DNA from 2 places in the Geoalkalibacter ferrihydriticus DSM 17813 genome. Region 2 is predicted to be linked to the other one. Evidence: riboswitches for the same ligand, from Rfam matches in the RefSeq annotation. Region 2 holds a riboswitch; the other holds the start of a gene.
What was found. Region 2 has a riboswitch for cobalamin ahead of GFER_RS10080 (TonB-dependent receptor plug domain-containing protein). Riboswitches for the same ligand answer to the same signal wherever they lie in the genome.
Positions count from the first base shown of each region.

Region 1 (11,238 bases), on a different contig from region 2:
GGGACCGAGGCGAGGGCGTCATGCAGCAGTTCGGCGTGACGGGGACTGCCGACCCGGTTGCAGAGGATTCCGGCGAATTTCAGGCGCGGGTCGAAGCGGGTGAAGCCTTGTACGAGAGCCGCGGCACTGCGCGCCTGGGCGCGGGCGTCGATGACCAGCAGCACCCGGGCATCGAGTAGGCGGGCGATTGCGGCGCTGCTGCCGGCGTCGTCACTGCCTGAAGCGCCGTCAAACAGTCCCATGACTCCTTCAATCACCGCCACATCGGCCCCCACGCAGGCACGGCGAAAGGTGTCGCGGACGTAGTTCGTGCCGCACATCCAGCTGTCGAGATTGCGCGAGGCACGGCCACAGGCGGCGGCATGATGGCCGGGATCGATGAAGTCGGGGCCGACCTTGAAGGGCGCCACGCGCAGCTCGCGGCGGCGCAAGGCGGCGAGCAGCGCCAGGGTCAGGGTGGTCTTGCCGCAGCCGCTGGCGGGAGCGGCGATGAGAAAGGTTGGAATCGCTTCAGCCATTGAGCCGTTTCACCACCGCGTTGCCGTCGGCGAAATAGTCGATGATATTGAGGCAGCCATAATCCTGCTCGACAGCGAACATCTGCGTGAGGGGCGCGCCGATGGCATCAAGGAGAATCACTCGGTTGACGCCGCCATGGCCGACCAGGGCGACCTCTTCGCCGCGATGTCGCTCAATGATGCGTTGCAGGGCCGGGCGCACCCGCTGTGCCATTTCCGCGAGACTCTCGCCGCCGGGGACGCGGTAATGAACCAGATCGTTGAGCCGTGCCTGCCATTGCTCCGGGTAAAGCTCTTGCAACTCCTGCCAGGTGCGCCCCTCCCATGCGCCGATGTGCAGTTCACGCACCTCGGGCACGCGAACCGCCTGCAGTCCATGGGGCGCGGCCAGGCACTCGGCGGCAAAGACGCAGCGCGACAAATCGCTGGTGTAGACGGCTGCCAGGGGTGCCTCGGCCAAGCGCGCACCCAGGGCTTGCGACTGTTCGCGGCCGAAGGTCGTGAGGGCGACATCGGCTTGGCCGTTATAGCGCTTGTTGCCGAAGCCTTCCACCTGGCCGTGGCGGATGAGATAGAGGCGGGTGTGTTCGGTCATCATGGGGACATCACCGCCAGCACTAAGAGCAGAGTCAATACTTCGACAGCTTCGGTGGCCGCGCCGAGCACGTCGCCGGTGACACCGCCGAGACGCGCTTCGAAAAAGCGGATCAGGACCATGGCCGACAAGCCGATGAGAAACACCAGAAAGATGCCTTTCAGGCCGAACAGCACCAGACCGGCCAGGAGCAGGGTGACTGTGCCGATGAGAAATTCGCGTTCGCCGGCATGGTCGACAAAGGCGCCCCCCGTGCCCCCTTCGGGGCGGATGTAGCGGCAGAAGGACGCCAACACGACCTGGACCCAGCGCCCGGCGCAGGGCATGAAGAGCAGCGCCGCTGATTTGAATTCTTCGGGTACGTTGTAGAGCGACAGATACTTGAGCAGCAGCACCATGATCAGCCCGACTGCGCCCATGGCGCCGACGCGACTGTCTTTCATGATGCGCAGGATGCCCTCGCGGTCTTTGCCGCCGGCCAGCCCGTCGAGGAGATCGGCGATCCCGTCGAGATGCAACGCGCCGGTGGCGGCGATCAGAGTCAGAATCAGCAGGCAATCAAGCACCGCCCGCGGCAGAAAGGCGCCCAGCGCCCAGTTGAGCACGACCAGGCCGAGGCCGATTAAGAGGCCGACGGCGGGGAAAAAAGCCAGGCTGCGCCCGAGTCTCTCCGGGGTCGTTTCCAGATTGCGCGCCACCGGAAAGACGGTAAGAAAGGCACCGGCGAGGCGCACCTCCTGCCATTCGCGTTTCATTGATCCCTCCCCTGAGTAACCCCTGCCTGGTCGAATGTCTGGATTTCACGCAAGCCGCGCAGGGCGGCCTCGATGAGGCTCATGGCCAGAGCCGCGCCCGTGCCTTCGCCGAGGCGCATCTGCAGATCGAGGATCGGCTGCTGCGCCATGCGCTCGAGCATGACGGCATGGCCGACTTCCACCGAGCGATGCGCGGCGAAAATGTATTCGCGCACCTGCGGATGCATCTCGCAGGCGATGAGCGCGCCGGCGGTGGAGATGAAGCCGTCCACCACTACTGGTATCGAGCGGGCGGCGCCGCCCAGCACCAGTCCGGCGATGCCGCCGATTTCGAATCCGCCGACCTTGGCCAGGACATCCAGCGGATTCTGCGGATTGGGAGCATTGATCGCGATGCCCTCTTCGATGACCGCAATCTTGCGCAGCAGGGACTGATCATCGATACCCGTGCCGCGATGGGTGACCTGGGTCGGTGGCAGGCCGCTGAAGACCGCGGCAATCGCCGCCGAGGGCGTGGTGTTGGCGATGCCCATATCGCCGGTGCCGAGCAGATCGACCCCGGCATCCGCCGCTGCATTGGCCAGGGCGATACCCGCCTCCAGGGCTTCAATCGCCTGGTCGCGCGTCATGGCTGGACCGCGCCGCAAATTGGCCGTGCCGCGGGCGATTTTGCGATGGATGAGCCCCGGCAATTCGCCGAAATCATGATCGACGCCCATGTCCACCACCCGCACCTCCGCGCCGGCATGGCGGGCCAGGGCGTTGACCCCGGCACCGCCGGCGAGAAAGTTGTAAACCATCTGCGGTGTGACCTCGGGGGGGAAGGCGCTCACCCCTTCCGCGGCCACGCCGTGATCTCCGGCAAAGGTATAGATTTCCTTGCGGCGGATGTCTTCGCGGCCGGTGATGGCCACAAAGCGTCGGGCGAACTCTTCAAGTCGCCCGAGGGAGCCGCGCGGCTTGGTCTGGCGATCCATGCGCGCCTGCACGGCGGCCATGCGGTCAAGGTCGACGGGGCGAATGGAGGCCAGGGTGCGGGCCAGAGTCGGCGAGGGCATGATCTTTCCTTCTTTCTGTAGGGATTCGTGTTTTATTTCAAGCGCAAGGGACAGCCCGCGGCGACCAGCCAGGCTTCGTCAGCCACTGCCGCCAGGCGCTGGTTGGCGGTGCCGGCCAGGTCGCGAAACAGTCGCGCCAGGCGATTTTCGGGGACGATGCCGCTGCCGACCTCGTTGCTCACAATGAACACCGGTATTTCAAGCTGGGTCAGGGTTGCGGCAAGCTGGTCAACGGCGTTCAGGATCAACGTCTGATCTTCTTGATGATGAAAAAGCAGATTGCTCAGCCACAGGGTGACGCAGTCAAAAAGCACTGCGCCATAACCGCAAGCACCGCTCAGCGCCCGCACGATCTCCAGGGGCTCCTCCAAGGTCTGCCAGCGTGCGCCGCGCACGGCGCGATGGGCCTGGATGCGCGCCGCCATCTCCGCGTCCTCGACGCGCGCGGCCGCCAGGTAGAGCAGAGGGCCGGGGCAGGCTTCGGCCTGCTGCTGCGCGAAAGTGCTTTTGCCCGAGCGGGCGCCGCCGGTGATGAAGACAGTTCGTGCCATAGACGTCAGAACTCCAGGCCGCACCGGGCGGCAATGCCTTGGTCGAGGGGATGCTTGATTTTGTCGATACGGCTGATCAGGTGGGCGCGCTCCAGCACTTCGGGCAGGGCGTTGCGCCCGGTCAGTACCAGCTCAGTGTTGGTGGGACGCTCATCGAGAAATTGCAGGAATTCCCGCACGTTGAGGAGTTCTTTATGCAGGGCGCCGTTAATTTCATCGAGGACCACCAGGTCATAGTGTTCATGCGCCAGGCGCTGTTTGACTTCGGCGAAGGTTCGGGTGACGCTGGAGCGCAACAATTCCCTGTCCTGCCCTTGACGAATGCCGCCCACGCCTGAAGTGAGAATCTCCAGGCCGGGAGTCTGCTGGAAAAAGCGGACCTCACCGCTCATCGGTTGCTCCGTCTTGAGAAAGCGCACCAGCAGCACCCGCAGCCCCTGGCCGAGGGCACGCACCACCAGGCCCAGGGCGGCGGTGGTTTTGCCCTTGCCCTCGCCGGTGTAGACCTGAATCAGTCCCGTTTTCAAAACCGTCCTTTCAATCGCACGAAAAAACCCCGGTCGCAGGATGCGAGGCCGGGGTTCAGATAAGTGAACGACGGGCCCCACCCCTTCCCACGAAGGATGAGTAAACCGACATTCGGGCAGGTCTCCTGGCTTGCGGGTCATCCTACTGGCCGGGCCTTCCCGTTTTCCGATACCTGAAGCAGGTAAAAAACAGTGGCCTTAAGATCGGCGTTCGTCACCGCTTACAGTTGCGGGGCAGCGAGGGACTTTCACCCTCTTCCCTATTCTCCCGCCTGCGCTGAAGCTGCGGCGGGCACCCGAATCAATAAGGGTCGTACGTAAACAATTTTTGGTGCAAACTCTTTTAGCAGAGGCGTTCGGAACTGTCAATGGTTGAAAATATCAGGGTTTTTCCTCGGGATTCAGCGCTTCGGCAACCCGCCCCCAAATCTCTTCGCGACCCTCGCGGCTGGTGGCGGAGAACAGGGTGAAAGCTTCTACCGGCAGGGCGCAAGCCTCGGCGATTTTCTTCAGATGGTCCCGGCGGCGACCACGGGTGACTTTGTCGGCCTTGGTGACCACGGGGATGGTGGGAATCTCGTATTCTTCAAGCCAGTCAAGAAATTGCAGATCCTCCTCGCTGGGCACCCGGCGGATATCCAGAATCAGCACCACGCAACGCAGGCTGCGGCGCTTTTCGAGATAGGTGCGGATCATCGGCCCCCAACTGCGTTTAACCGCCAGGGGGACTTTGGCGAAACCGTAGCCGGGCAGGTCGACGAGTTGAAAGGCATCGTTGACGGTGAAAAAGTTCAGCAATTGGGTGCGTCCGGGAGTCGAGGAGGTACGCACCAGACCGCGCCGCCCGAGCAGGCAGTTGATCATCGAGCTTTTGCCGACGTTGCTGCGCCCGGCAAAGGCGATTTCCGGAAGGCTCTCTTCCGGATAATGCTCTGGGTGGACGGCACTTTTAAGAAATTCAGCAGATTTGATGTGCAAAATGCGACCTCGGCGGAGCTGGAAAAGTTTTACGGTTAGTGGGTCTCTTTAAAGTGTCGGCAGGCGTGGCGGCTATGATAGCATGTTTTCTCCGCGCGGGGGAAAAATCGCGAGCCCAGCTATCCAGCCGTGGGAAATGTTGGGTTTTTCTGGCGAGTTCGATCTTTTTTTGCGGTGGAATGAACTTGTCTTCCCAGGGAAAAACCATTGAATTTTTTTTCAAAAACTGTTAAGAGATGAGGCTGGCGGCAGCCATTTAAAAAAGGCTTAATCCGTGAGGAGCGACATTCTCGACGTCAATGCAAGGGAGCCCATGCCCGGTTGTCTGAGTGAGGGTGTCGAAAGTCCCGCGGAGTTTTCTTTTTTTACCCGATTCCTGAAATTGAATAAAACAATTGAAAAAGGAGATTTTTGAAATGAAGATTTGCAAGTGGCTGCGCTATGTCGCCATCCCGCTGCTTCTTTTGTCCGTGCTGGTCAGCACCGCTTCCGGGGCGACCCGCTCGGGTAGATTCGTCACCATCGACGGCCAGGAAGTCCGGTTTTTTCGCATTGAAGACCGCAACCTGATCAAGGGGTGGTTTAATGGGACCGCTCTTGAAGTGCCCATGGACGCCGTAAGAGAAATCGTTTTTTTTGACAGTCCCAACGCCAGCTACAGCATGTTCGGCAATGACATCAGTGCGGGCGAGATGGAACTGACGCGCAAGACCGATGGCCAGAAGTTTATTATACAGGACGCGTTTCTCCCCTCCGACTGTGATTGCACCTACCTGACTTATTCCTATCGCAATCCGTTCACCGACGATATCAACCGGGGCAATTTCGCCATTGACGGATTGCGTCGAATTGTTTTCGACGATCGCTGATTTTTGCCCGGCACCGGAACAAATAATTTGAAAGGCAGGTTCGCCGGTGGTGGACCTGCCTTTTTTGTGGTTGCGGTGGTTTGTGGACACTGATTTTCCACTGGTGTATAAATATAAATCGACCGAAAACGCCGGGTTTCCCTGCGTAACCTTTTTTTTCTTGTTCCTGGGAGGAAATCTCATGCTGAGCCAGACATTGCAGGACGCATTGAATGAGCAGATGAAAAACGAATTCTTTTCCGCTTATCTTTATAAGGCGATGGCGGCCTATTTCGAGGCGGAAGACCTGCCCGGTTTTTCCGCGTGGATGCGCGTTCAGGCCATGGAGGAAATGACGCACGGAGAAAAGTTTTTCAACTTTATCTGCGAGGCGGGCGGACGCGCGGTGATGTTGCCGATTGATGCGCCTAAGGGTGATTACACATCGGCCTATGACGTTTTTGACTATGCTCTGGAACATGAATATTTCGTCACCGATCGTATCAATAAGCTTATGGACCTCGCGCGTGACGAGAGCAACCATGCCGCGCAGATTTTCCTGCAGTGGTTTGTCACCGAGCAGGTGGAAGAAGAGGCCAGTTTTGGGCTGGTGAAGAAAAAGCTCAAACGCGTTGAAGGCGACGGGCGCGGCTTGCTGATGCTTGATCAGGAAGCCGGTTCGCGCACTTTTGTGCCGCCGGCCGGAATGAGTGTCACCGGCGGTTGAGGCGGCGCTTTCATTGACAATAAAAGGGGGGCGGATGCTCCCCTTTTTCCATTGCACGGAATCTCCCGGATATTCGAATGACACAAGCTTTGCCGTTTTCTGAGCGTATTGCCGTTGTCCTGGTCGAGCCCCGCCATCCCGGCAACATCGGCATGGTCTGTCGTGCCATGGCCAATTTCGGTGTCAGCGATCTGCGTCTGGTCAATCCGTGTCATTACCTGCACCCGGAGGCGCATAAGCTTGCGGTTTTTGCCTCCGATCTGCTTGGGCAGGCGCAGGTTTATGCAAGTTTGGCCGAGGCCCTGGCCGATCTTGAAATAACTGTCGCAACCACGCGCCGCATGGGCCGCATGCGTGGTGAGCTGTTGGATGTCTCCCGGTTGCCGCAAACCTTTGCGACGCTCTCCGCCGCCGGTCGCGCCGGGTTGGTTTTCGGGCGCGAGGACGCAGGGCTGACCAATGCCGAGGTGGCCTTGTGCAGCCATGCCGCCACCATCGGTACCTCGGCTCAGGGAGGCTCCCTCAATCTGGCTCAGGCCGTGGTTGTCTGTCTTTATGAAACTTGCCGGTCGGTGGCCTGCGCAACTCCCGCGCCGCGGCAAGAACCAGCGAGCCAGGGGGAGATGGCAAGCCTGTATGCAGACATGGAAGCTGTGCTGCAGCGCATTGCCTTTCTGAATCCCGAGCGTCCCGAAGCAGTCACCAACCCTTTGCGCGACATCTTTCGCCGTGCCGGATTGTCGTCCGCCGAAGCCGGCATGTTGCGCGGCATGTGGGGACAATTGGCTTGGAGCATTCGCGACTGGCGCGGTCGGCGCAAAGGGGACGGCGGGGCCCAGGGGTGAGGCTTGTGGGTTGCATTGGTCGTATATTTGTGAAAGGAGCCACGGCTCATGGACGGTTCTCAGTGTGACTCTTCGTCGACTTTCCCGGTGCTGGTCGTCGAAGATAACCCGCCGATTTGCAGCCTGCTGCAGAATGCCCTTGAGGGTGCCGGACACGCCTCGCTGTGCGTGACCAATGGTCCGGACGCCCTGGCGCAATTGGAGCAAGGGTATTTTCCCATCGTCATCACCGACCTTGTGGTCTCCGGCATGGATGGCCTGGAGTTGTGCCGAACCATTCGTGAGCGGTTTCAGAAGTACTACATCTATATTATTGTCTTGACTGCGCGCGGATCCAGGGAGGATTTGATCGAAGGCCTTGAAGCCGGCGCCGACGAGTATCTGGTCAAGCCTTTGGGCGAGGCCGAGTTGCGTGCGCGCCTGAAAATCGCCCGGCGTATTCTTGATCTGGAGAGTTCCCTCAAAAAAAGTCTCGAAGAGTTCAAGAATCTGTCTGTCAAGGATTCCCTTACCGGATTTTTCAATCGTCGTTACCTGGCCGAACGTTTGCCCCAGGAAATCAGGCGCGCCGTTCGCTATGGGCGGCCGCTCTCCCTGCTGCTGTTTGATCTCGATCACTTTAAGCGTGTCAATGACCAGTTCGGCCATCAGGTTGGGGATTTGCTGTTGCAGCAATGCGGGGTGAGTGTTGTCGATGCGTTGCGCCATGACCTCGACTGGGCGGTTCGCTATGGTGGGGAGGAATTCCTGGTGGTCTTGCCGGAAACTGATCTGGACGGTGCCCTGGTGGTTGCCGAGCGCCTGCGTAGCTCTCTGGCCCAGTTTGACATCAGCACGCCGCAGGGCCCTGTCAGGACGACTGCGAGCTTTGGTGTCGCCAGTCTGCCTGAGACCTCCACGCGCCAACGCCTGGCCGCCGAGGCCCTGATTGAGTGTGCCGACCGCTGTTTGTATGAGGCCAAACGCGAGGGCCGCAACCGTGTCAAGGGGCAGAGAGCGTGAACTCTAACGAACAGCTTCTGGGACGGATTTTCATTGTCGGCTGCGGCGATATCGGCAGACGCGTGGCACGCCTTGCTCAGCAGCGGCAATTGCCCGTCGCCGGTCTGGTGCGCAGCGAACAAGGGGCGTGTGAATTGATGGCTCTAGGCGTAGAGCCGTGCCTCGGCCATCTCGACCAGCCTGCGTCCTTGCGGCTGCCGGATCTCGGCGGAGGGAGTGTATTTTACTTCGCGCCCCCGCCGGGGGGCGGTTTCAGCGAGATGCGCGTGAGAAATTTTCTGGCCGCCCTGGCGCCTGGAAACCTGCCTGCGCGGTTGGTCTATTTGAGCACCAGCGGGGTTTACGGCGACAGCGGCGATGTCGCGGTTGATGAAAGCCGTCCCGCGCAGCCTTTGACGGCGCGCGCCCGGCGGCGCTTTGATGCCGAGGAAACTCTGCGTGCCTGGGGCGCGCAGCATGGGGTAACTCTGGTCACTCTGCGCATCGCCAATATCTATGGGCCGGGGCGCCTGCCGGTCGTGCACCTGCAAAATGGACATCCCCTGCTGGTCGAATCGCAGAGCAAGCCGACCAGTCGCGTTCACAGCGAGGATCTCGCGCGGATCTGCCTGGCGGCCGCGGAAAAGGGCCGACCCGGGGCGGTGTTCAATGTCTGTGATGATGAACCCTGTTCTGCGACAGCCTATTTCACCGCCGTTGCCGAGTTGCTGGGGATTCCCTGCCCGCCGCAGATCCCTCTGGAGGAGGCCCGCCGCCTCATGAAGCCTCTTTTGTTCAGCTATTTTATAGAATCAAGAATCATGAACAATAAAAAAATTATGAACGATCTGGGCGTGGAGTTGCAATTCCCCAGGTTGCGCGATGGTTTGCCGGCCAGTCTCAGTGCGGGGTGAGCAGCCCCAGATGGCGCAGCAGTTGATATAAGCCCATGAGTGCAACCGTCAATCCCGCGGCGCGCATCATCCAGCGGCGGCCGCGTTGGCCCAGCCAGGCGGCGGCGGCCCCCACCAGCATCAAGGCCGGCACCGTGCCAAGGCCGAAAGCCAGCATCAAAAGGGCGCCGCGTCCAGGATCGGCGCTTTGCGCCGCGGTTAATGCCACGGCATAAACCAGACCACAGGGCAGAAGGCCGAATGCCAAGCCCAGGGGCAGCGCCGCCAGGGCCGGCGGCCAGCGGCGCAGGCGGATGACGGCTTTTCCGATCAAGCGGGTCGGCACCATCCCTTCTATTTCCAGGGGGCTGCGGCGCCCGGCCAGCCCCGCAGTGGCAAGTCCTGCCGCGATGAGCAGCAGATCGGCGCCGATAAGAATCACTCGGCTGGCTGCCTGAAATCCTTCCGTATAAACCACCATGCTTCCTACCCAGCCCAGAGTTGCACCCATGACCCCATAGGTGGTCAGGCGGCCGAGATGATAGGCCAGCTGGAACCACAGCCCTGCACCGCCTTGGCGTACACTCAGGGAGAGCGCCGCGATGATGCCGCCACACATGCCGATGCAGTGGCCGGAGCCAAGCAGGCCGGTGACCAGAGCCATGCTCAGCAGCAGCGGCCCGCTGGAGGCGATTTCGGAAGGGCAGCAGGCGGGCATCAGGAATCCCTTCGGCGATTTGGTTTGCCGGATCGTGCATCGTCTTCGTCAAGCATGCGGTGCTTGGGTCCTTCGATGTCATCGAATTCCCCGCGTTTGACGGCCCAGATAAATACCAGCCAGACAGCAGCTCCAATGAATAAGGATAGAATAATGAGGATTAGGGTTGATTGCAGCATGGCTCAGTTTACCCTTATCTCAGGTCGAAGCAATTCCTTGCGCCCGAGACGCAGGGAATTGCCCACTACGCAGATGGAGCTTAGGGCCATGGCGGCGGCAGCGTGTACCGGGGCCAATTGTCCGGCCGCCGCTAGGGGCAACGCGAGAAGGTTGTAAGCAAAGGCCCAGAGCAGATTCTGGCGGATGAGAATGCGGGCGCGGCGCGCCAATAACAGGGCTTCGACCAGGCGCCCAAGGTCGGGTCGCGTCAAAACCAGGTCGGAGTTTTCCAGGGCGATGTCGGTGCCGCCGACCATGGCGCAGCCGACCTGTGCCGCGGCCAGAGCCGGGGCGTCGTTGATGCCGTCTCCGACCATCAGCACACGTTCGCGTTCCGCGCGCGCGGCGGTGATCCAGGCGGCCTTGTCCGCCGGGCTGAGTCCGCCATGAACAGACGACAGGGGCAATTTGGCGGCTAGGCGTTGCGCGGCTTGAGGGCTGTCCCCAGTGAGCAGGGCCTGGGAGAGTCCCAGGGTGTGTAATTGTTGAAGGCACGCGGCAGCTTCAGGCCGCAAGGCATCCTCCAGCAGAATGACACCCTGATAGTCGGCATCCAGGGCGACATGGACCTGGGTTGCCCCCTCAAGGGCGGTCGACGGCGGAATGTCGATCCCGGCCTGGCGCAAAAAGGCCTCGCTGCCGACTCGCAGCGATCCCTGCGGCGTTGTGGCTTCCAGGCCGCGTCCGGGTAGGGTACGCACATTTTGGGCCGGAGTAAAATCAAGCCTTCGGCGGCGCGCCTCGGCCACCAGGGCTTGGGCCAGGGGATGGCTGGAGCCGCACTCGGCTTGCGCGGCCAGAGCCAGCAATTCATCGACGCTGCCGTGCGCGGGGTACACATCGGTCAGACGTGGACGTCCCAGGGTCAGAGTGCCGGTTTTGTCAAAGGCGACCAGGGTGAGCCGTCCGGTCATTTCGAGAATGTCGCCGCCGCGAAACAGGATGCCGCGCCGGGCGGCGGCGCCGGTGGCCACCAGCACGGCCATGGGGGTTGCCAGACCTAGAGCGCAGGGGCAGGCAATGAC
Region 1 covers NZ_JWJD01000004.1:214,906-226,143, reverse strand. The annotation lists gene GFER_RS12070 (cobyrinate a,c-diamide synthase) at 1-518, opposite strand, end outside; gene cobC (alpha-ribazole phosphatase) at 511-1,113, opposite strand; gene cobS (adenosylcobinamide-GDP ribazoletransferase) at 1,113-1,868, opposite strand; gene cobT (nicotinate-nucleotide--dimethylbenzimidazole phosphoribosyltransferase) at 1,865-2,926, opposite strand; gene cobU (bifunctional adenosylcobinamide kinase/adenosylcobinamide-phosphate guanylyltransferase) at 2,959-3,477, opposite strand; gene GFER_RS12045 (cob(I)yrinic acid a,c-diamide adenosyltransferase) at 3,483-4,004, opposite strand; cobalamin riboswitch at 4,103-4,319, opposite strand; gene yihA (ribosome biogenesis GTP-binding protein YihA/YsxC) at 4,386-4,982, opposite strand; gene GFER_RS12035 (hypothetical protein) at 5,399-5,851, shown strand; gene GFER_RS12030 (ferritin) at 6,033-6,557, shown strand; gene GFER_RS12025 (RNA methyltransferase) at 6,635-7,402, shown strand; gene GFER_RS12020 (diguanylate cyclase) at 7,451-8,404, shown strand; gene GFER_RS12015 (SDR family oxidoreductase) at 8,401-9,297, shown strand; gene GFER_RS12010 (sulfite exporter TauE/SafE family protein) at 9,284-9,994, opposite strand; gene ccoS (cbb3-type cytochrome oxidase assembly protein CcoS) at 9,994-10,173, opposite strand; gene GFER_RS12000 (heavy metal translocating P-type ATPase) at 10,177-11,238, opposite strand, start outside.
Region 1: another riboswitch for cobalamin. It lies ahead of GFER_RS12045 (cob(I)yrinic acid a,c-diamide adenosyltransferase); the one in region 2 lies ahead of GFER_RS10080 (TonB-dependent receptor plug domain-containing protein).

Region 2 (11,238 bases):
GGTTGGTTAAGCCCTAGAAAAAAGAGCGTTACCACCTGTCTGGCGATGCGGCCCTGGCGACATTCTGCGGGTTCAGGGCGGATATTTTGACATTCCTTTTTCAATCCGAGCTTTGAATGTCCGGAATAACTCATCGACTCTACCCCCTGCCGGATGCGCCACCGGCAAGTGTGATGCCCCTCAGGGCAGGTATTTTGCGGGGAAAGGGCCACCGTTTCGCTTGGGCTCTAGGCTAGGGCGGCGGTCTGGGGACGACCACTTCCGGTTAATTGAGCAATTCGTCATGGAGGTCAGCGGATGACGGGCTTCAAAGATCATTTTTCTGCTTCCGCGAGAGAATATCGCGCCTTTCGTCCCACCTATCCGACCGAGCTTTTCGAATGGCTGACGCGCCTTTCTCCGGGCCGCGATGCGGCTCTGGATGTGGGTTGCGGCAACGGCCAGGTGGCAGTGCTCCTTGCCTCCCATTTTCGCAAGATTTTTGCGGTCGATCCGAGCAGCGAGCAGATCCGCAATGCCATTGTGGCCGAAAACGTCGAATATCATATCGCACCGGCCGAGGCGACGGGACTGGCCGAAGGTTGTGTTGATCTGGTGGCAGCGGGGCAGGCCCTGCACTGGTTCGATTTTGAGCGCTTCTACCCGGAGGTGCGTCGCGTGGTGCGTCCCACGGGTGGCGTTTTTGCCGCGTTCACTTACGGACTCATCCGCATGGGGGGGGGCGTCGATGCGGTTATTGACCAGTTCTACCATGAGGTGCTGGCCGATTACTGGCCGCCGGAGCGGCGCCACGTGGACAGTGGGTACCAGTCCCTGCCGTTTCCTTTTCCCGAGATCGAAGCACCCGCCTTTCAACTGGTCGAAACTTGGGATTTGCCGCGCCTTGTGGGGTATTTGACCACCTGGTCGGCGGTCAACAAATATCGACAACGCACCGGCAGCGACCCCATACCTGCAGTGGAGACGGAATTGAGGCGAAGTTGGGGGACCCAAGAGGCGCGCGTGGTGGGCTGGCCGTTGGCGCTGCGGGTGGGGCGGGTGAATCAGAATTGATCTATGGTTGACACCCTCGGCTCACTCACTGAGAGGCCTACGCGCTTGGCGGTATCTGCTGTAAGGATGAGGCGCAAGGTGCGGGATACAGTGAACTGTGCAGCAAGGCTTATCGGTGAGCGAATGAAGCCAGAAGCGGATCAGGCCTACATTCCCATATCCTGCAGTATTCACGATGAGCTGCTTGCCGCCGTCATGGCGAAAGAGCCGTGCGAGCTTGACTGTTTGTCGGAGTCTGGGACAATGACACGGATTTGCGGCCGGATCGTGGATGTCTATAGTCGCGTCGGGGCGGAATATCTGCAACTCGAGGACGGCACGACCCTGCGTCTGGATCGCCTTCGCAAATTCAACGGAAAATCCGTACACCCCGCCTGATCGGCCGGCCTTTCAACAGGAGAAGCGATGTCTGCTTTTAGAGGTAAAATTCCCTCCACAATCCTAATTCCGGTTTTTGCTCCCGCCGTAATCGTTACGCTTCTCTTGGTGATCGGAACCATCAGCAACCCAGAGTTGGCCGGTGAGTTTTTCGCCGCCATGCTGAGCTTTATCACCAAGACCTTCGGCTGGTTCTACATGTTGTCGGTGGCGATTTTCCTGGTTTTTATCGTCACTGTTGCCTTTTCGCGCTGGGGAGGGATCAAACTTGGCCCCGATCACGCGGTGCCCCAATACAGTTTCCCCGCGTGGTTCGCCATGCTGTTTTCCGCCGGATATGGGATTGCGCTGTTGTTTTTCGGTGTCGCCGAACCGGTGCTGCATTATGCCGCGCCACCCGAGGGGGCGGCCGCGACCGTTGACGCGGCCAAACAGGCAATGCAGATCGCCTTTTTTCACTGGGGCTTTCATATCTGGGCCATCTACGGATTGGTCGGGCTGGTGCTGGCTTATTTCTCTTTTCGCCACGGTCTGCCCCTTTCCATGCGCTCGGCCCTGTTTCCCCTCATCGGCGAACGAATCCATGGTCCCATCGGACATACGGTAGATACTTTCGCTATTCTCGGCACCCTGTTCGGCATCGCTACCACCCTCGGACTTTCGGTGACACAGATCAACGCCGGCATCAATTATCTGTGGCCGGCAATCCCGGTTAACGTTACGGTGCAGGTTGTCGCTATAGCGGTTATTACAGCCGTCGCTCTGATTTCAGTCGTCGCAGGTCTCGACAAGGGCGTCAAGCGGCTCTCCATCGTCAATATGACCCTGGCCGTGTCGCTGATGCTGTTTGTCTTTCTCGTCGGGCCGAGTATTTTCATCCTTGAGACGTTTTTGCAGAATACCGGCAGCTACCTGAACGGAATCATTGCTCGGACCTTCAATTTGCAGGCCTACAGCCGCTCGGACTGGATCGGCAACTGGACGCTTTTCATCTTCGGCTGGACCATCGCCTGGGCGCCCTTCGTCGGCTTGTTCATCGCCAAAATCAGTCGCGGGCGCACCATCCGCCAGTTCGTTTTCGGGGTCATGTTGGTGCCGTCCGTTTTTACCTTTCTGTGGTTCTCCATCTTCGGCGATACCGCCTTGCATTTGATTATGGTCGAGGGCTATACCTCTTTGGTTACGGAGGTTCAGGCCGACCACGCCTTGGCTTTGTTTAAACTTTATGAATTGTTGCCTTTTTCCGCCATTACTTCATTTTTGACCGTGGTTCTCATCATTACCTTTTTCGTGACATCCTCTGATTCCGGCTCTCTGGTCATCGATTCTTTGGCTTCGGGCGGAGCGCTGCAGACCCCGGCATGGCAGCGCTCTTTCTGGGCCATCATCGAGGGAGTGGTTGCCGCAACGCTTCTGGTTGCGGGGGGGCTCAGCGCACTTCAGGCCATGACCATCGCCAGTGCTCTTCCCTTTGCGGTTATTATGCTGATTGCCGCCGTCGGCATGTGGCGGGCCCTGGTCATCGAGGGGCATACCGAAGCAGGCCTGCATGCGCACATGCGCCGTGCGCACCACGCCGGCCCCGCTGAGCGCGGGCGGTGGAAAAAACGTCTGGCGGGCCTGGTGCGGTTTCCGAGCCGCGAGGAGGTCGGGACGTTCATCGAGACACGGGTGGTTGCCGCCATGAAGCATGTTCAGCGCGAGTTGGATGAGCAGGGGTGGCCCGCGGATATTTTCTATGATGCCGAGATCGGCCGGACCTATATTGAAGTGATCATTGAGGGAGAGATTGATTTTATCTACGAAATTCGCATGTGTGAGTATTTGGTGCCCTCATTCGCCTACCCGGAGATGGAGCGCAGCGAGGACGATATCCAGCATTATTATCGGGCGGAGGTTTTTCTGCGTCGCGGCGGCCAGTCATACGATATCTATGGTTATGACCAGCAGGAAGTCATCGACGATATTCTTGACCAGTTTGAGAAATATCTGCACTTTCTGCATGTCTCGCCGGGCAGCCTGCCGTGGAAAATGCAAGAACACGACGAGATGCTCAATGTGTCGGCAGGCGAAGAGCAGGGCCCCAAGGATTCAGCGGCTGAAAAGCCGTAAAGGGTCTATCTCTACGCCCTGGGAAGGAGGGAGATGCAACACGTTGTGTGGATTACGGGCGAAAGAAAACCCCTGCCGGGTGGAGATCCCTGTCGTCTTTTTGGAGGTCGAAAAGTTCGGCTATCAGGCTTTCGGTCAAAACGGCGTGTGGCGCCCCCTGGGCGATCAGGGCTCCTTCCTTCAACGCCAGCAAACGATCAAAACGCCGGGCCGCAGCCATGTCATGCAGGGACATGAGAACCGTCACTCCGGCGGTTTCGGTAATTGCGCGCAAAAGCCTGAGCAGCTCGGCCTGAAATTTGAGATCCAAACCCGCCAGGGGTTCGTCGAGAAGCAGGCATCGAGCACCCTGCACCAGGGTCATGGCAATGAAGGCGCGCCGCAGTTCACCACCGCTTAATTGGCCCAAATGGGCCTGCTCTTTGTGCTCGAGGCCGACGATGCGCAGAGCTTTCTGCGGCGCAAGAGGTGGCATGTCGGAGCAGGGATAGGTTCCCATGCGCACAAGTTCGGCGACGCGAAAGGGCAGATGGACATCAAGGTTTTGAGGCAGGTAGGCCAGGCGGCCTGCCCTCTGCCGGTCACTGAGAGATGCAAGGGGGCGGCCGTCGAGTAGGATTTTCCCGGCCCAGGGCTTGAGCAGACCCGCGGCCAGTCGCAGGGCCGTCGATTTGCCCGCGCCGTTGGCTCCGATGAGGCCGATCAACTCGCCCGGCGTGGCTTTAAAAGAGAGATCTTCGATAAAGGTGTCCCCACCGAATCCGAAGCACACCTGCTCAAAGACCAACAGTGCTTCGGCCTGCCTGTCGTTTCTAAAGTCCATAGCCCTTTTTCCGCAGAATGATCAGAAAGCAGGGGGCCCCGATCAGGGCCGCAATGACACCCGCCGGAATTTCCAGCGGCGCAGCAAGGGTGCGCCCGGCGCCGTCAGCCAGACACAGGAGCGCACCGCCGACCAGGGCTGCGGCCGGCACGCTGATGCGTGCGTCGGATCCGACCCAATGACGGACGGCATGAGGCACCAGCAGACCGATAAAGCCGACCGTGCCTCCCAGGGAAATGGCGGCGGCGGTCATCAGCGACGCGGCGATGAACAGCAGCAGCCGCTCTCTACCCGGTGAGAAGCCGAGCCCGTGGGCGATCTCGTCCCCTAGGGTCAAGGCATTGAGACCTTTGGCGCGAATCAGGGCGAGAGTCAAGCCTGCGGCGATGAGGACGGCGCCGGCAGGAACCAGCCTCCAATCAGCCATGGAGAGATCTCCCGACATCCACAAAATCGCCCGCTTGAGTCCGTCGTTGCTCGAAACGGTCATGACGAGCAGAAGCAGGGCCGAGAAGAAAAAGCCTATGCCTATGCCGCCCAACAGCAAGCGATCGGGTCTGAGCCCCTGGGGGCTGCGACCCAGGGCGGCGACCGCGACGCAGGTGAGCAGTGCTCCACCAAAGGCCAGAATGGGCACCGGCAGGGGCAGGGAGGTTGCCGTCATCAACCCGAATGCCGCAGCCAGAGCCGCGCCGCTCGATATTCCCAGAACATAGGGGTCGGCCAGAGGGTTTCGAAACACTCCCTGGAGGATGGCGCCCGAGGCCCCGAGGGCCGCTCCCATGAGAAAGGCGACGAAAGCGCGGGGCAGGCGCAGGGCGACAAGGATATGCCAGTCTTGGGGCCTTATGTCCAGGGGATTGATGAAACGCGGCCCGCTCAGCACCGATAAAAGCGTGACGAGCAGCACGGCCCCGGCCAATGCGGCTGTTTTGGCTGGGCTCATGGGGGTGCGTGCTCCCGTCGTTCGCTGAGGGCGTGGAACAAATCGGTGATGCCTTCGGCAATCCGTGGCCCGGCGCGGTACAGGGCGTCGTCGACGAAAATGAGGCAATCTTCCCGAATCGCCCCAAGACTGCCGAGGCGCTGCATGAGTCCATCAGCGAGGGACGCCGTGGCTCCTTGGCCCTGACCGAAAATAATCACGTCGGGCTTGCGGCGCAGAACCTCCTCGACGGAAAAGCGAGGGTAGTTGACCCCGGTGCCTGCGGCGATATTGTCAAATCCCAGGAGTGTGAGCGTATCGTCGACAAGGGTATCGGTTCCGGCGACGATAAGGGGCTCGGGCCAGATGACGAATAACGCACGCTTGCGGTCAATTGTTGAGACGGTTTCGCCTGCTTGGGCATGGCGCAGAATGGTGTGTTCCAGGTTCTGCGCCAGATGCTCTGCCGCAACCGCGGCTTGGAGAACCTTACCCAGGTCGCGGATTCCCTGGGGGATATTTTCCATGCGCCGGGCGGTGAAAACATGGGTCTTTACGCCGAGGCTTTGGAGCCGCAGCGCCACCTCACGCGGATTGCCATCCGTGGATAAAACGACCATGTCCGGCTTAAGAGCCAGAATCGCCTCCAGGGATGGGTTGGACATGCCGCCCACCTGGGTTCGGTTGCGCGCCTGCAGCGGCCGGTCGCAGAAAGACGTGACGCCCACCACCTGCTCGCCGAGTTCCAGGGCAAAAAGAATTTCGGTCATGGCTGGAGCCAGAGAGACGATGCGCTGCGGCGCAGCGGCCTGGAGTGGCGCGCAGAGAAGCACGAAGGCCGCGCACAGGTAGGCTGTGCGCAGCACACCGGCGCCAAATCTGCTATTTTTTCTGATGTTTTTTCCCATCAGAAGCCTGCCTTTAGGCCGCCGAAGGCGGCGAAGCCCGGCGTGCCGAAATCGCCGGCCACCTCATAACTCTTGTCAAAAAGATTGTCGATGCGGGCAAAGACGCTCAGTGACCTGGTCAGGGTGTAGGCGCTCCGCAGATTGACGAGTCCGTAGGCTGAGAGGTCGCGCCCGATGAAGGGGTCGAGCCTTCTGGAAACATAAATGTGCTCCACTCCCAGACTCAGTGCGGCGAAAGTGTATTCCACGGACGACACCACTTTGGAACGCGGACGCAAGGCTAGGCGCGATTGGGTGTCAACGTCGAGGGCATCAAGCCAGGTATAGGAGCTTTTGATCAGCACGGCGTCCATAGGTCTTGCCATGGCTGTCAATTCCAGCCCCTTGACGCGCGCCCGGCCGATATTGTCCGCCGTGAAGGTGGCGAAGTTGGTTTGGATGAGATTGCGGTAGCGCTGCTGAAACCAGGTAGCGCCCAGGGTGAGACGTCCGGCGAAAAAATCCTGTTCAATGCCCACATCCCAGGCCGAACTTTTCTCCGGCTTAAGGTTGGGGTTGCCGTAAAAAGGATAGAACAGTTCGTTGAGAGAGGGCGCGCGAAAGCCGCTGCCGTGGTTGGCTCTGATGCGCAGATCCCGGGGGCGAAAATGGTAAAGCGCCCCGATGCGGTAGGTGAGCTCGTCGCCGAAGGTTTCATGTTTGTCGTAACGCAACCCCGCGTCGAGGATCAGGTTTTCATCCAAAAGCCGCAGTTTGGTGTTGGCATAGCCGGCTTTGTTGTCCACCGCCTCATCGAAGACATCTTTGTTTTCAGCGGCTTCGCGCCGATAGGCGAATCCTCCGCTGAGAGTCAGCCGGTCGAGATCCAGAACGTGCTGCCAATCAAGCTGGTGGGTGGTGGTATTGATGCGGGCATTGTTCCATAAGGTGTCTGGGTCTTCGGATTTCAGCCGTTGTCCTGCCAGGGACAAGCCCAGCGTCTGTTCATAATTGTCCAGAAGAAAAATCTCGCCCCTGAGGGCGACTAGATAGTCGTCGCGCTTCTGGATCCAGTTCAGGGCGTCCACCATTCCCACGCCCGCTTCGAAGCCGTCGAGCTCGGAACGGTCGTGGACGTAGCGCAGGTTGAGATCGAGGCCAGTGCGGGCCGATGGGGCAAAACCCAGCCTCGCGGAAAGCGTGGTGTTTGTATAGGCGTCCGGCTCCGTGCCGCTGCGTGCTGCGGAGATGCCCTGGGTGTCGAGCCAAGTGGCACTGAACCGGTAATCATGGCGATCTGTGCCGCCTGAGAGAGATCCCGACGCCTTGCGTGTGGAAAACGAGCCGGCCTCCACAAGGAGGGCTGTCTTGGGTGGTCCGACTACCTTGCGTGTAATGATGTTGACGACGCCGGCCATGGCTTCCGAGCCGTAGAGAGTGCTTTGCGGTCCCTTGAGGATTTCGATCCGCTCGATATCGTCGGTAAGAAGTCCGCCGAGGTCCGCCGCGCCGGTGGAAGGACTGTTCACCCGCACGCCGTCGACCAGCACCAGCACCTGGCGGCCGTTGCCGCCGCGTAGTAACAAGGTAGCGTTTTTTCCGGCTCCGCCGTTTTGCACCAAGAAAAGGTCCGATTGGGTTTGAAGCAGCTCGGTGACGAAGGAAGTTCCTCGTCTCTCGATCTCATCGCGGGAGATGACCGTCAGGGATTGAGGTACGTCGGCCCGCGGCTCGTCCCATCGGGAGGCTGTGACGACGATTTCCGGAAGATTGAAAGTCTGGGCTTGGGCCAAAGCCGGGGTGGAGAAAGACAGGACGAACAACAGGCGGATGATGCCCTTGAGCATGGATTAACCTCCCTCGAAGTTGTCGGACGGCGCGGTATTCCGGCTCAGGGCGACCTACTGACCCGCCTTCCCAGGAGAAATCCCAGTGGCTGTACCCATGCGATCAATGCGTGGGTGGGTGTTCGTTCCCATTACGGCTGCGGGGCAGCGGGGGCTTTGCACCCCTCTTCCTCACATCCGTCCGTTTTAAAAATTGATTGAAACTTGATTTTTCCCTCGGGAAATCCGGGGGACTTCTGTTGATAATCAATTTGCCGGCTACTGTCAATGGAGGGGATCGATTTTTTCCGTCTTTAAGCCGCGGGGCGGAAATGGATTCGCGGGCTTCGTCAGAGACAAAAAAACGAACATCCGAGATCCGGAAAAGTTGATCGTAATTTTTCATCCTTGCCAAAATTGAAGCAAAGACCGTCGTTGGTTAAAATTCCAAAGATTTCATAAAAATCTTTGGAATTTTATTCCCCCATGATCAGCGGGCGAGAAGGGCGAGCTCCTGAAGAAGAAAATGGCCGATCTCAAGGAAAATTTGATATCTTCAAATGCATAGGCCTTACCCCACGGTTGTGCGCTTCCTGCTTAACTTGTCCGTACACTGCACGGTTTTGCCCTTGTTCTGATTTTGGCGCGGCCAGGAGCCAGGCTGAACAGTAGCGACGCATAATGAAAGGCTCTCATGGAGACCGAAAAAGCTTCAAAAAAAGAAATCTTCGGCTGGGCGATGTTCGACTTCGCCAACCAGGGTTATACCCTGCTCATCATCACCGTATTTTTCGGTGATATCTTCACCCGCATCATCGTCGGCGATGCCGAAAACGATTACCGGTTGGGCAATCTGCTGTGGAGCATCGCCCTGTCCCTCAGCTATCTGCTGGTGGTCTTTACCGGCCCGGTGTTCGGCGCCATCATGGATTTTACCGCCACGCGCAAGCGTTTTCTTTTTGCCAGCTATCTGCTCACCGTCTTTGCCACGGCTGCGCTGTATTTCGTCGCACCGGGCTATGTACTGCTCGGCATGGTGCTACTGATTGTTTCCAACTACGCCTATGCCATTGGCGAGTCCTTCATCGCGAGCTTTCTGCCCGATCTCGGGCGTCCCGAGGATTTGGGCAAGATTTCCGGATTCGGCTGGGCCCTCGGTTATGTGGGCGGCTTGGTGGCCACTGCCTTTGCCCTGCTGTTTCTGGGCGAGGTCAGTGAGGAAAACTTCTCGCGCATTCGCTGGGTCGGCCCCTTCGCCGCTGGTTTTTTCCTGGTGGCGGCGATCCCCACTTTTCTCTGGCTCAATGAGCGCGGTCGCCCGCGGCGCCTGAAAAAATCGAACACCTATCTCGCCCTGGGGTTGCGCCGGGCATGGCGGACTTGCAAGGGACTGAGAGAATTTCGTGATCTGGCGATTCTCATGGGATCGATCTTTTTTGCCATGTGCGGCATCTATATCATTATCGCCTTCACCTTCATTTATGGCGCCCAGGTGATTGCCTGGGATGAGCATGTGCGGGTGCTGATGTTTGTGGTAGTGCAGATCACCGCCACTCTTGGCGCGCTGGGTTTCGGTTTTCTGCAGGACCGCATCGGTGCCAAGCTGACCTACGCCCTGGCCCTGGCTTTGTGGATTGTCGCCATCACTTTGATCTACCTGACCCCGGCTCTGGCTGCCTGGGGGCAGGATAGCTTCGGGGTGGAGTGGCAGGCGCAGTATGTCTTTCTCGTCGTCGGCGTTTTCGCCGGTACCTGTCTAGGGTCTACCCAATCGGGCGGCCGGGCGCTGGTCGGGCTGCTTTCGCCCAAGCGCAAGGCGGCCGAGTTGTTCGGTTTCTGGGGGTTGTTCAGCAAGGCTGCCGCAATCGTCGGTCTGATCGGCATCGGTTTGCTGCAGGCCGCCTTTGGTCTGCAGGCGTCCATACTGTTCTGTGTTGTTCTATTCGGTCTGGCGCTGCTGGTGGTGCTGGGCGTCGATGAGGCGCGCGGCCGTAAGCGGGCACAGGAGAAACGGCATCAGGAGTGAAAAATGAGTTTATTTAAAGACCATTTTTCCGCAGCAGCCGATAATTTACTTTATTGCTTAAGAGTGTCCCTCCTTCCTGTTGCGGGCCGTCTTTATTTCATCATGGAATGGGAGATCAAATGATGGGCGCGAGTACAGCTTTCGTGGCGCTGGCGGCTCTTTTCTGGGGGTTATCCGGCGGGATCGGCGGAATTCTTATGGCCGATGGCTGGGATGCGTTCGTCGTTTCATTCTACCGGGGCATGATCGGACTGCTGTGCGTCCTCGTCTGGCTAATGCTGCGCCCGCAGGGCAGTGGCCTGGCAAATCGCCGGTTATGGTTCTGGTCGGCGATTGCCGGTCTCGGCGTCGCCGGCAACTTCTCGTTCTATTTCGTGAGCATAGGGCAGGGAAGTGTCGCGGTTGCGGCTACGTTGATGTACTGCGCCCCCGTGTTCGTGTATCTCGTGTCATTCGCTCTCAAACTTGAAAGACCGACCGCGCTGAAGTGGGCCGCGATCGCGGTGGTGATGCTTGGCATCGTGTTGCTGACACAGATTTACGACATCGGTGCGAGCGGCGTCACGGCGATGGGGGTGGGCGCCGGGCTGCTTTCCGGGCTGTCCTACGCGATATTCATTTTCGGCTTCAAGTATGCGGCGCCGCACGGCAGCCCGCAGGCGATTCTCTCAATAGCGTTTGCGGTCCTTGCCCTCATCCTGATCTGGCCGGGTGATGCCGACCAGATGGTTGCAGCCCTGACCACACCGGATTGGCCGTTGTTCGCGGCGCTGGGTGTGTTCGGCGCGGGATTGTCGTTTGTTCTTTATATCATCGGCCTGAATCATACTGCCCCGGCCGTGGCCTCAATTGTGGCAATGGTCGAACCGGTCACCGCGTCGCTGTTCGGCGTCGTGGTTTTAAACGAAAACCTGGTTGTTCCGCAAATTTTGGGTATGGGGCTGATATTGGTCACAGTGACCGCGCTGAGTGTAAATTCGAGAACCGCACAGCCACCTGCCGATTTAACCTCTCGCTGATTGTTATTGCATGAACTGCTCAGTCGGGTATATGTCGGCTGTTTGCAAACGACTTTGCGAGGCAATGGTGGGGGGGGCGAAACGATAAATCTGCCCCTTATGTCGCCTGAGCTTCAAAAAGGCTGTTCAGTCAGAAAAATAGCGTCCGCAACCGCGCAGGGTTTCTGCGTTGATCCGCAATTCCGCGGA
Region 2 covers NZ_JWJD01000003.1:243,879-255,116, forward strand. The annotation lists gene GFER_RS10050 (class I SAM-dependent methyltransferase) at 298-1,053, shown strand; gene GFER_RS10055 (hypothetical protein) at 1,177-1,431, shown strand; gene GFER_RS10060 (BCCT family transporter) at 1,459-3,543, shown strand; gene GFER_RS10065 (ABC transporter ATP-binding protein) at 3,596-4,366, opposite strand; gene GFER_RS10070 (FecCD family ABC transporter permease) at 4,356-5,312, opposite strand; gene GFER_RS10075 (ABC transporter substrate-binding protein) at 5,309-6,199, opposite strand; gene GFER_RS10080 (TonB-dependent receptor plug domain-containing protein) at 6,199-8,025, opposite strand; cobalamin riboswitch at 8,060-8,196, opposite strand; gene GFER_RS10085 (MFS transporter) at 8,699-10,030, shown strand; gene GFER_RS10090 (DMT family transporter) at 10,150-11,049, shown strand; gene GFER_RS10095 (MliC family protein) at 11,176-11,238, opposite strand, start outside.